Regions from separate parts of the Enterobacter sp. RHBSTW-00175 genome, predicted to be linked through region 2. Evidence: predicted binding sites of a transcription regulator. Region 2 holds the regulator's gene; each other region holds the start of a gene.
What was found. Region 2 encodes PhoB, which activates phosphate uptake and scavenging genes when phosphate is short. Its sites were predicted from a motif close to CTGTCATAAAACTGNCNNAT; they were not measured.
Positions count from the first base shown of each region.

Region 1: the regulator PhoB is predicted to act here: its motif matches at 1,495-1,514, upstream of glpT (glycerol-3-phosphate transporter).
Region 3: the regulator PhoB is predicted to act here: its motif matches at 2,023-2,042, upstream of kdgR (DNA-binding transcriptional regulator KdgR).

Region 1 covers NZ_CP055930.1:395,210-398,495, reverse strand. Annotated here, with positions in the region: gene glpA (anaerobic glycerol-3-phosphate dehydrogenase subunit A) at 1-1,371, opposite strand, end outside; gene glpT (glycerol-3-phosphate transporter) at 1,627-2,979, shown strand; gene glpQ (glycerophosphodiester phosphodiesterase) at 2,991-3,286, shown strand, end outside.
Region 2 covers NZ_CP055930.1:3,220,034-3,223,319, reverse strand. Annotated here, with positions in the region: gene phoR (phosphate regulon sensor histidine kinase PhoR) at 154-1,449, opposite strand; gene phoB (phosphate response regulator transcription factor PhoB) at 1,471-2,160, opposite strand; gene sbcD (exonuclease subunit SbcD) at 2,348-3,286, shown strand, end outside.
Region 3 covers NZ_CP055930.1:5,281,216-5,284,501, reverse strand. Annotated here, with positions in the region: gene htpX (protease HtpX) at 1-532, shown strand, start outside; gene HV107_RS25545 (MFS transporter) at 582-1,955, opposite strand; gene kdgR (DNA-binding transcriptional regulator KdgR) at 2,134-2,925, shown strand; gene HV107_RS25535 (YobH family protein) at 2,988-3,227, opposite strand.

The DNA.
Region 1 (3,286 bases), 2.6 Mb from region 2:
GAGCAGGTTATTCACCGTCAGGTTTTCAACCGCGTACTGCACTTCACCAGCGGTCACCGCCTCGCACTCGCACACCAGGCTTCGGCTAAGTCGCCCCTCACCGAGCCACGCTGGTGTCCGGTCACCGTGGCGATAGACCGCAGACCCACGCAGTGGCGCGGGCAATGAGATGATTTTTTGCAGCGTTTTTTCGGTGGATTGCTGTGATCCAGGGAGGGGCCTCTCTGCGGTAACGCAGAGCTCAGTATTGCCCAGTTTGCGACACACGGCGTCTGTGGCCCACTGCGCCATCAGACGGTAGGTCATCAGTTTACCGCCGGTGATGGTAATAAAGCCTTCCATGCCGTCGCGCTGTGCGTGATCGAGCAGCACAATGCCACGGCTGACGTTACGACCGCTGGGGTCGTTATCACTGGCAACCAGTGGGCGTACACCAGCATAAGCACGAAGAATACGAGTGCGGGCCATTACCGGGGCCAGTTTTTCTCCTTCGCGCAGCAGAATATCGACCTCTTCGGCGGTCACCCGGTTGTAATCAATCTCGCTGTAGTCAACGTGGGTTGAGGTGGTGCCAATCAACGAGATTGTGTCACCCGGCACCAGAATATCGGCGTCAGACGGTTTACGGCAGCGGTTAATGACATGGTTATTGATGCGGTGATCGAGGATCAGCAGCGAGCCTTTGGCCGGGAACATGCGGATGGATAAGTCGGCATATTCTGCAATGCGCTGCCCCCAGATCCCCGCCGCATTGACCACCACGGGAGCATACAGTTCGCTGTATTCATTATATTGCGGGTCAAACACCCGCACGCCGCACACGCTATCTCCCTTGCGGATAAGGCCAGTGACTTCATGTCCGGTCAGGATGCGGGCGCCATGCTCACGGGCATCCAGCATATTGGCGGCCGTGAGACGAAACGGATCCACGGTGCCGTCGGGGACTTTAACAGCACCCATCAGCGCCGGGTTTACAGAAGGCTCAAGGCGACGCGCCATGGCGGGATCTATCGCTTCGGCGCGAATACCCGCGGCAGTACAGGCCGTAAGAAAGGTGTGCTGGAACGCGAGATCATCTTCGGGAAGGGTGATGAACAGGCCATCGGTCGGTTCAATACAGTGGCGGGCGATGCGTTTGAGGATCTGGTTTTCGGCAATACACTCGCGCGCAGATTCACCGTCTGTGACGGCATACCGCGCGCCGCTGTGCAGCAAACCATGATTACGCCCGGTTGCGCCCGTTGCGATATCGTGACGCTCGAGTAGCGTCACATTTAACCCTCGCAGGGCGCAGTCGCGTGCGATACCTGCACCTGTTGCCCCACCGCCAATGATAATCACATCGCTATAGCGGGGATCGTGAATTGTCATTGTCTTCCCTCATGTTCGTTTTTTTACCATTTAGCCACATCAATTCTGTGGTTTGTTTGATTTCGAACATAATCGAGCAAGAATCGAAAGTGAAACGTGATTTCATGCGCCTTTTTGCGCATCCTGTCATATTTATGTAACAATCTGTGCGTTGTTTCACAGTAACAATCACTGTGATTTTTTAACATCGCCGCCTCTCTGGAGTTAGGGGGTAGATAACCCTCTGAAAATTCAAATACGGCCACGGAGGCTATCATGCTCAGTATCTTCAAACCTGCCCCGCATCGGGCGCGTCTGCCAGAGGCAGAAATCGATCCGCTTTACCGTCGCCTGCGTTGGCAAATCTTCCTCGGGATTTTCTTCGGGTACGCGGCTTACTATCTGGTACGTAAGAACTTTGCGCTCGCCATGCCGTATCTGGTAGAGCAGGGCTTCTCGCGCGGTGACCTGGGGTTCGCGCTGTCCGGGATTTCAATTGCCTACGGTTTTTCTAAATTCATTATGGGGTCGGTGTCGGATCGTTCGAATCCGCGCGTTTTCTTGCCTGCCGGTCTGATTCTGGCGGCCGCAGTGATGTTGTTTATGGGCTTTGTGCCATGGGCGACGTCGAGCATTGCCGTTATGTTTGTGCTGCTGTTCCTGTGCGGCTGGTTCCAGGGGATGGGGTGGCCGCCGTGCGGACGTACCATGGTGCACTGGTGGTCGCAGAAAGAACGTGGCGGCATCGTGTCGGTGTGGAACTGTGCGCATAACGTGGGTGGCGGTATTCCGCCGCTGCTGTTCCTGCTGGGGATGGCCTGGTTCAACGACTGGAAAGCCGCGCTCTACATGCCTGCCTTTGGCGCAATTGTGGTAGCCATTTTTGCCTTCGCGCTGATGCGCGATACGCCGCAGTCCTGCGGTCTGCCAGCGATTGAAGAGTATAAAAATGACTACCCGGATGATTACAGCGAGCAACACGAAGAAGAGCTGACGGCGAAACAGATCTTCATGAAGTATGTGCTGCCCAATAAACTGCTGTGGTACATCGCAGTGGCGAACGTGTTTGTCTACCTGCTGCGTTACGGCATCCTCGACTGGTCGCCAACTTACCTGAAAGAGGTTAAGCACTTCGCGCTGGATAAATCTTCCTGGGCTTACTTCCTGTATGAATATGCCGGGATCCCAGGCACGCTGCTGTGTGGGTGGATGTCGGACAAAGTGTTCAGAGGCAACCGTGGTGCCACGGGCGTGTTCTTTATGACCCTGGTGACCATCGCTACCGTGGTTTACTGGCTCAACCCGCCGGGCAACCCGGGTGTGGATATGGCCTGTATGATCGTAATTGGCTTCCTGATTTATGGCCCGGTGATGCTGATTGGCCTTCACGCGCTGGAGCTGGCACCGAAAAAAGCGGCAGGGACGGCAGCAGGCTTTACCGGGCTGTTTGGTTATCTGGGCGGCTCGGTCGCGGCGAGCGCCATTGTGGGCTATACCGTTGACTTCTTCGGCTGGGATGGCGGCTTTATGGTGATGATTGGCGGTAGCGTGCTGGCTGTACTGCTGCTGATTGTTGTGATGATTGGTGAAAAACGTCACCACGCTGAAGTGCTGGCGCGTCGTCGATAAGGAATATTACGATGAAATTGACGCAACTTGCGACCGGCCTGTTGCTGGCCGGTCTGATAACAGGCTCCGCACTGGCAGCCGATAAGATTGTTATTGCCCACCGTGGCGCGAGCGGTTACCTGCCGGAACACACGCTGCCGGCGAAAGCGATGGCCTATGCGCAGGGCGCGGATTACCTGGAGCAGGATCTGGTGATGACGAAGGACGACCAACTGGTTGTCCTGCATGACCACTATCTTGACCGTGTGACAGATGTGGCCGAACGTTTCCCGGATCGCGCCCGTAAAGACGGGCGCTATTACGCCAT
Region 2 (3,286 bases):
CAGCACAATACGCTATTTATAAGAAAAACCCATGGCTAATCATGCGAACAAAAAAGCATCTGGCGTATAAAATTCACTCAGGTTTTACTTGGCCGCAAAGCAAACGGGCCAGCAATGGCTGGCCCGTGGAAAGGAAAAATGACACGCCTGTTGTCAGGCGATTTTTTTGGCAATTAATCGTTCCGGGATAACGAAACTGAAACGAGTTCCTTTCCCCAGCGTGCTCTGAATATCGAGACGACTTTCATGATGATTGACCGCATGTTTCACAATCGCCAACCCCAGACCGCTTCCTCCGGTCTGGCGCGAGCGCGCTTTATCAACACGATAGAAGCGTTCGGTCAGGCGAGGCAGGTGTTCCGGCGAAATACCTGGCCCGTTGTCCTCAACGCTAAACTCCGCACCTGTCGGGGTATGTTGCCAGCGCACCACAATATGCGTCCCTTCCGGCGTGTGATTTACCGCGTTATAGACCAGGTTAGAAATGGCGCTACGCAGCTCATCCTCGCTGCCCAGTACTTTCAGGCCATTATCAACCTCAAAGGTCAGTTGATGTTTTTTATGGCTCAAGGTCTGCGCTTCGCGCTCTACAACGCGCAGCATCATCGGCACGTCGATAGTGTCATTCAACGCAAGCGTCGGGGCGGCCTCTATTTTCGATAACGTCAGAAGCTGTTTCACCAGCCCTTCCATCCGGTGCGTTTGCTCACGCATGGTATGCAGCGCTTTTTCGCGTGGCGCCCCTTCCAGCGTTTGCTCCTGCATCATCTCCAGATAGCCCTGCAGCACCGTTAACGGCGTGCGCAATTCGTGGCTGACGTTGGCAAAGAAATTACGTCGCGCCCCTTCCAGCTGGTGCATCTGCGTTACGTCGCGCGCCACCATTAACCACTGCTGGTCGCTGTAGGGCATCACGCGGATCTCAAGGTGACGACCATTGTTCAGTTTCAGATTATGCGGGCGGGTGAAGTCACGTTTTTTCAGATACTGCGTAAATTCAGGGTAACGCAGAAGGTTAAGGATATTCTGGCCATTATCATCCGGCCAGCGCAGCCCAAGCAGCTGTTGCGCCAGGCCATTACACCAGAAGATAGTCCCTTCTTCGGTGGTCAGAATGACCGCATCCGGCAGCGACTCCGCGCCACTGCGAAAACGTTTGATCAGGCTACCCAGCTCACGACGGCGCTTTTTATTACGCATCTGCATCTGATGCAGGCCGTAGAGCAGCGGCTCCCAGCTCCCGCTTCCCGGCGGAGGCGTCATACTGCGGTCAACCCACAGCCACCAGGAAAGGCGCAGTAAGTTCCAGAAATGCCAGATTAGCAGCCCGGTGACCGAAGCCAGTAAAAACCACGGCAAATGTCCAACGAATGCCCCCAGAATGAGGGCCGGGATACAACAAAGAATGAGTTCAAAAACGAGCCTTTTCCATGACAGACGTTCCAGCACGCGTCACACTCCTGTCATTGTTCAGAAACGGGTCGAGAAACGATAACCCGTGCCGCGGACCGTCTGCACCATACGATCGTGGCCGCTCAGCTCCAGCGCTTTACGCAAGCGGCGAATATGGACATCAACCGTCCGGTCTTCGACATAGACGTTAGTCCCCCAGACGTTATTCAGCAACTGCTCACGGCTATAGACACGCTCAGGGTGAGTCATAAAGAAATGCAACAACTTGAATTCGGTTGGCCCCATATCGAGTGGGTTTTCGCCGGTCATCACCCGGTGTGACGTTGGATCAAGACTTAAGCCCTGCATCTCAATCACCTCTTCCACCGCCATCGGCGAAATACGGCGCATCACCGCTTTAATACGGGCGACCAGTTCTTTAGGAGAGAATGGTTTAGTGATGTAATCGTCAGCGCCTGTTTCCAGACCGCGCACACGATCTTCTTCTTCACCGCGCGCCGTGAGCATGACAACCGGAATATCGCGGGTCATCGCTTCACGTTTAATGTGTTTGATGAACTGCAATCCCGAGCCGCCAGGCAGCATCCAGTCAAGCAAAATCAAATCAGGCCAGGGTTCGTTAAGTTGATTCACCGCGCTGTCATAATCTTCAGCTTCTACCGGCTGAAAGCCATTTTGTTCGAGCACGAAGCACACCATTTCACGGATCGGAGCTTCATCTTCTACGACCAGAATACGTCTCGCCATACTTTGCCCTGTCTTATCTTATTTAAGTTACAAGTTTGTAATGCGGCGTCATTATGCGTCAGATTTATGACAGATTTATGAAAAACATTACCACTATAAATGGCAAACTGTTGTTTTATTACAGCGGTTATTTTCCGTTCTCTGAAGGTTTATAATCCTATCCTCATTTTTTTGCCACGGAACCGTTATGCGCATACTTCACACCTCGGACTGGCATCTGGGTCAAAATTTTTACAGCAAAAGCCGCGCCGCAGAACATGAAGCCTTCCTGAACTGGCTGCTGGAAACTGCTCAGTCGCACCAGGTTGATGCCATCATCGTTGCCGGTGATATTTTTGATACCGGGCAACCGCCAAGCTATGCGCGCGAACTGTATAACCGTTTTGTCGTTAACTTACAGCAAACCGGCTGTCATCTGGTGATTGTTGCGGGTAACCACGACTCCGTGGCAACGCTGAATGAATCCCGCGATATTCTCGCGTTCCTCAACACGACGGTCGTCGCCAGCGCCGGGCACGCCCCGCAGATCCTGAAAAAACGCGACGGGACGCCGGGTGCGGTACTGTGTCCGGTGCCTTTTTTACGTCCGAGAGATATCGTTCAGAGTCAGGCCGGGCTTTCCGGCGGTGAAAAGCAGCAGCACCTGTTGCAGAGCATAACCGACTACTACCACCAGCAGTATGAAGCAGCCTGCGCCCTTCGCGGTGAACAGGAGATCCCCGTGATTGCCACCGGACATTTGACTACCGTTGGGGCGAGCAAAAGTGACGCAGTACGTGACATTTATATCGGCACGCTTGATGCTTTCCCGGCGCAAAACTTCCCGCCTGCGGATTACATCGCGCTGGGGCATATTCACCGCGCGCAGATGATTGGCGGTAGCGAACATATTCGCTATTGCGGCTCCCCGATTTCCCTGAGTTTTGACGAGACGGGCAAAGCCAAATCCGTGCATCTGGTGACGTTTACCGCTGGCAAGCTCAGCGCCGTCGATACGCTGGACGTCCCGGTCACCCAACCGCTCGCGGTGCTCAAAGGCGACCTGGCAGCCATCACCACTCAGCTTGAGCAGTGGCGTGGCGCGGCGCAAGAACCGCCGGTCTGGCTGGATATCGAAATCACCACC
Region 3 (3,286 bases), 2.1 Mb from region 2:
GGTTGCGGTCAGTACCGGTCTGTTACAGAACATGAGCCGTGACGAAGCCGAAGCGGTTATCGCTCACGAGATTAGCCATATTGCCAACGGTGACATGGTGACCATGACCCTGATTCAGGGTGTGGTGAACACCTTTGTTATCTTTATTTCGCGTATCCTGGCGCAGATTGCCGCTGGTTTTATGAGCGGAAACCGTGACGAGGGTGAAGAGAGCAACGGTAACCCGCTGATCTATCTCGCTGTGTCGATAGTACTGGAACTGGTGTTTGGTATTCTCGCAAGCATCATTACCATGTGGTTCTCTCGTCACCGTGAATTCCATGCGGATGCGGGCTCTGCGAAACTGGTAGGGCGTGAAAAGATGATTGCCGCATTGCAGCGTCTGAAAACCAGCTACGAGCCGCAGGAAGCAACCAGCATGATGGCATTCTGCATCAACGGTAAATCTAAATCGCTGAGTGAGCTGTTTATGTCTCACCCACCGCTGGATAAACGTATCGAAGCGCTGCGTAGTGGGGAATACCTGAAGTAACGCAGTTTGTGATGAAGAGCCGGGCAGGAGCCACTCCGCCCGGCTTTTTTTATGCCTGAACGCCGGGCTGAGTGACGCGAAGCCCGCTGATAATTGCGGCAATGGTAGCGAGTGTCCCGGCGGTAAACAGCGCCACGTGTGTGCCATTCTGACCGGCGAGGTTAAACATCAGAGCGACCAGCGCGGCCCCGGTACTTTGCCCAAGTAACCGTGCCGTACCCAGCATTCCGCTGGCACCACCGCTGCGATGGCGCGGGGCGGAAGTGATAATGGTGTGGTTGTTCGGTGACTGGAACAGACCAAACCCGGCGCCGCAGAGGATCATTCGCCAGATAATATCCAGGTCAGAGGGCGAGGAGGGGAGCAATGCCAGAGCGAATAGCCCTGTTGCCATCACCACCAGACCGAGTGCACCCAACAGCCCGGCATGAACCCGCTCAATCAAATAACCTGCCAACGGTGCCATCACCATCGTGGCCAGCGGCCACGGGGTTAACAACAGCCCCGTTTCAACCTCAGTACGGCCAATCACGCTCTGTAAGAAGAAGGGCAGAGATACCAGCGCCAGCATCTGCGCGCAGAATGAACAGATTGACGTACCAATAGAGAGTGAAAACAGTGGAATGCGTAACAAATCAACCGGCAGCAGGGGCACAGGCAAGGACAACTGGCGGCGAACAAAGAAGAAGCCGATGACCAGCATCGCGGCAATTTCTGCGGCGATTAAGGTGATGGACTGACCTTGAGCAAATCCACTCAGGGCGGTGATCAGCAGACCGAAGGTCAGCGCATTCATCACCGCACTGGGTAAATCGAATCGCGGCATGGTGTTTTTCGGGCCATTTGCCGGGAGGTAGCGCAGGGCAAAGACGATAGCAATGATGCCAAGAGGCACGTTGATGGCAAAAAGCCACTGCCACGATGCAACGGAGAGGATTGCAGCGGCAATGGTTGGCCCGGCCGCCGAGGACACCGCGACAATAAAGGAGTTTATCCCCATGCCGCGTCCCAGATGGCGCTGCGGGTAGATAAGGCGTATCAGGGCCGTATTCACGCTCATCAATGCCGCGCCGCCAAATCCCTGGGCGATACGGGCGAGAGTAAGTGTATGCAGGGAATCCGACAGGGCACAGAAAAGTGAGGTGAGCGTAAAGACCACCAGACCGCACTGATAGACCCGGCGATAGCCAAACATATCACCGAGGAAAGAGAGCGAAAGAAGAGAAACCACGATTGCTATCTGGTACGCATTCACAATCCAGATGGAACTGGCGGGTGAGGCATGAAGGTCGCTGGCGATGGTTGGCAGGGCAACGTTAGCAATTGCACCGTCAAGGACAGCCATCGAAATACCGATAATAATGGTGGCAATGGCGCCGTACCGCTGGGGTAAAGGCAGTCCATCAGAAGGAATTTTTTCCATGGGGAATAAAAAGCTCAACGTGAAATTATTCTCAGAGTAACTATTTTAGCATTGTTAATTCCGTTTTATGTCGCAGATTTGTAACGAAGTAAACAGGGATTGATTGCAGGTATCATGACAGGAATTTATAATAAAAACCGGTTCTGATTTTTATAAAACACTCTCCATGAGGTGATAAATGGCAATCGCAGATTTGGATAAGCAGCCAGATTCTGTTTCTTCCGTGCTGAAGGTGTTTGGCATCTTACAGGCGCTCGGAGAAGAGCGTGAAATTGGTATTACAGAGTTGTCGCAGCGTGTGATGATGTCGAAAAGCACCGTTTATCGCTTTTTGCAAACCATGAAGTCTTTAGGGTATGTCGCGCAGGAAGGCGAATCTGAAAAATATTCTCTGACGCTGAAACTGTTCGAACTGGGCGCCCGCGCGCTCCAGAACGTCGATCTGATTCGCAGCGCCGATATCCAGATGCGTGAATTATCTCGTTTAACCAAAGAGACGGTTCACCTGGGGGCGCTGGATGAAGACAGCATTGTTTACATCCACAAAATTGACTCCATGTACAACCTGCGCATGTATTCGCGCATTGGCCGTCGTAACCCGCTGTACAGTACTGCAATCGGTAAAGTGCTGCTGGCCTGGCGCGATCGTGAAGAAGTGACCCAGATCCTCGATGGCGTGGAATATAAACGCAGCACCGAGCGAACCATCACCAGCACTGATGAGCTGTTAACGGTTCTCGATAAGGTTCGCGAGCAGGGTTACGGCGAAGATAACGAAGAGCAGGAAGAAGGTTTGCGTTGCATCGGTGTGCCGGTGTTTGATCGCTTCGGGGTGGTGATTGCCGGCCTGAGTATTTCATTCCCGACACTGCGTTTCTCTGAGGAACGTCTGCACGAGTATGTAGCGATGCTGCATACCGCTGCGCGTAAAATCTCCGAGCAGATGGGTTATAACGAGTATCCGTTTTAATCCAGGCTAAGATAAAAACGCCGCGTAATCGCGGCGTTTTTTTATTAATTCCCGTTATGGTGTTAACCGTTATCGATAACAACCGTCATCTTGCGCAGCACCGGACAGTTCGTTAACCCAATGAAGCCGCTGTCTGAATGCAGGTATTGTGCAGTACTGACTCCACGGGCCGTCACATACTTACACTGAATACCTAAGCCCGCCGCATTTTCGGTACTTCCCACAAGTACACCGTATCCGGTTAACAACAGGCCAATCCAGATAATGGCCAGTGCAATAATAGTGCGAATGATAAAATGCATCATTGCCTCTTTTTGTTAGTTGTCATGCCTTTAAGCGTAACGGGTTTACGCAATGAAAC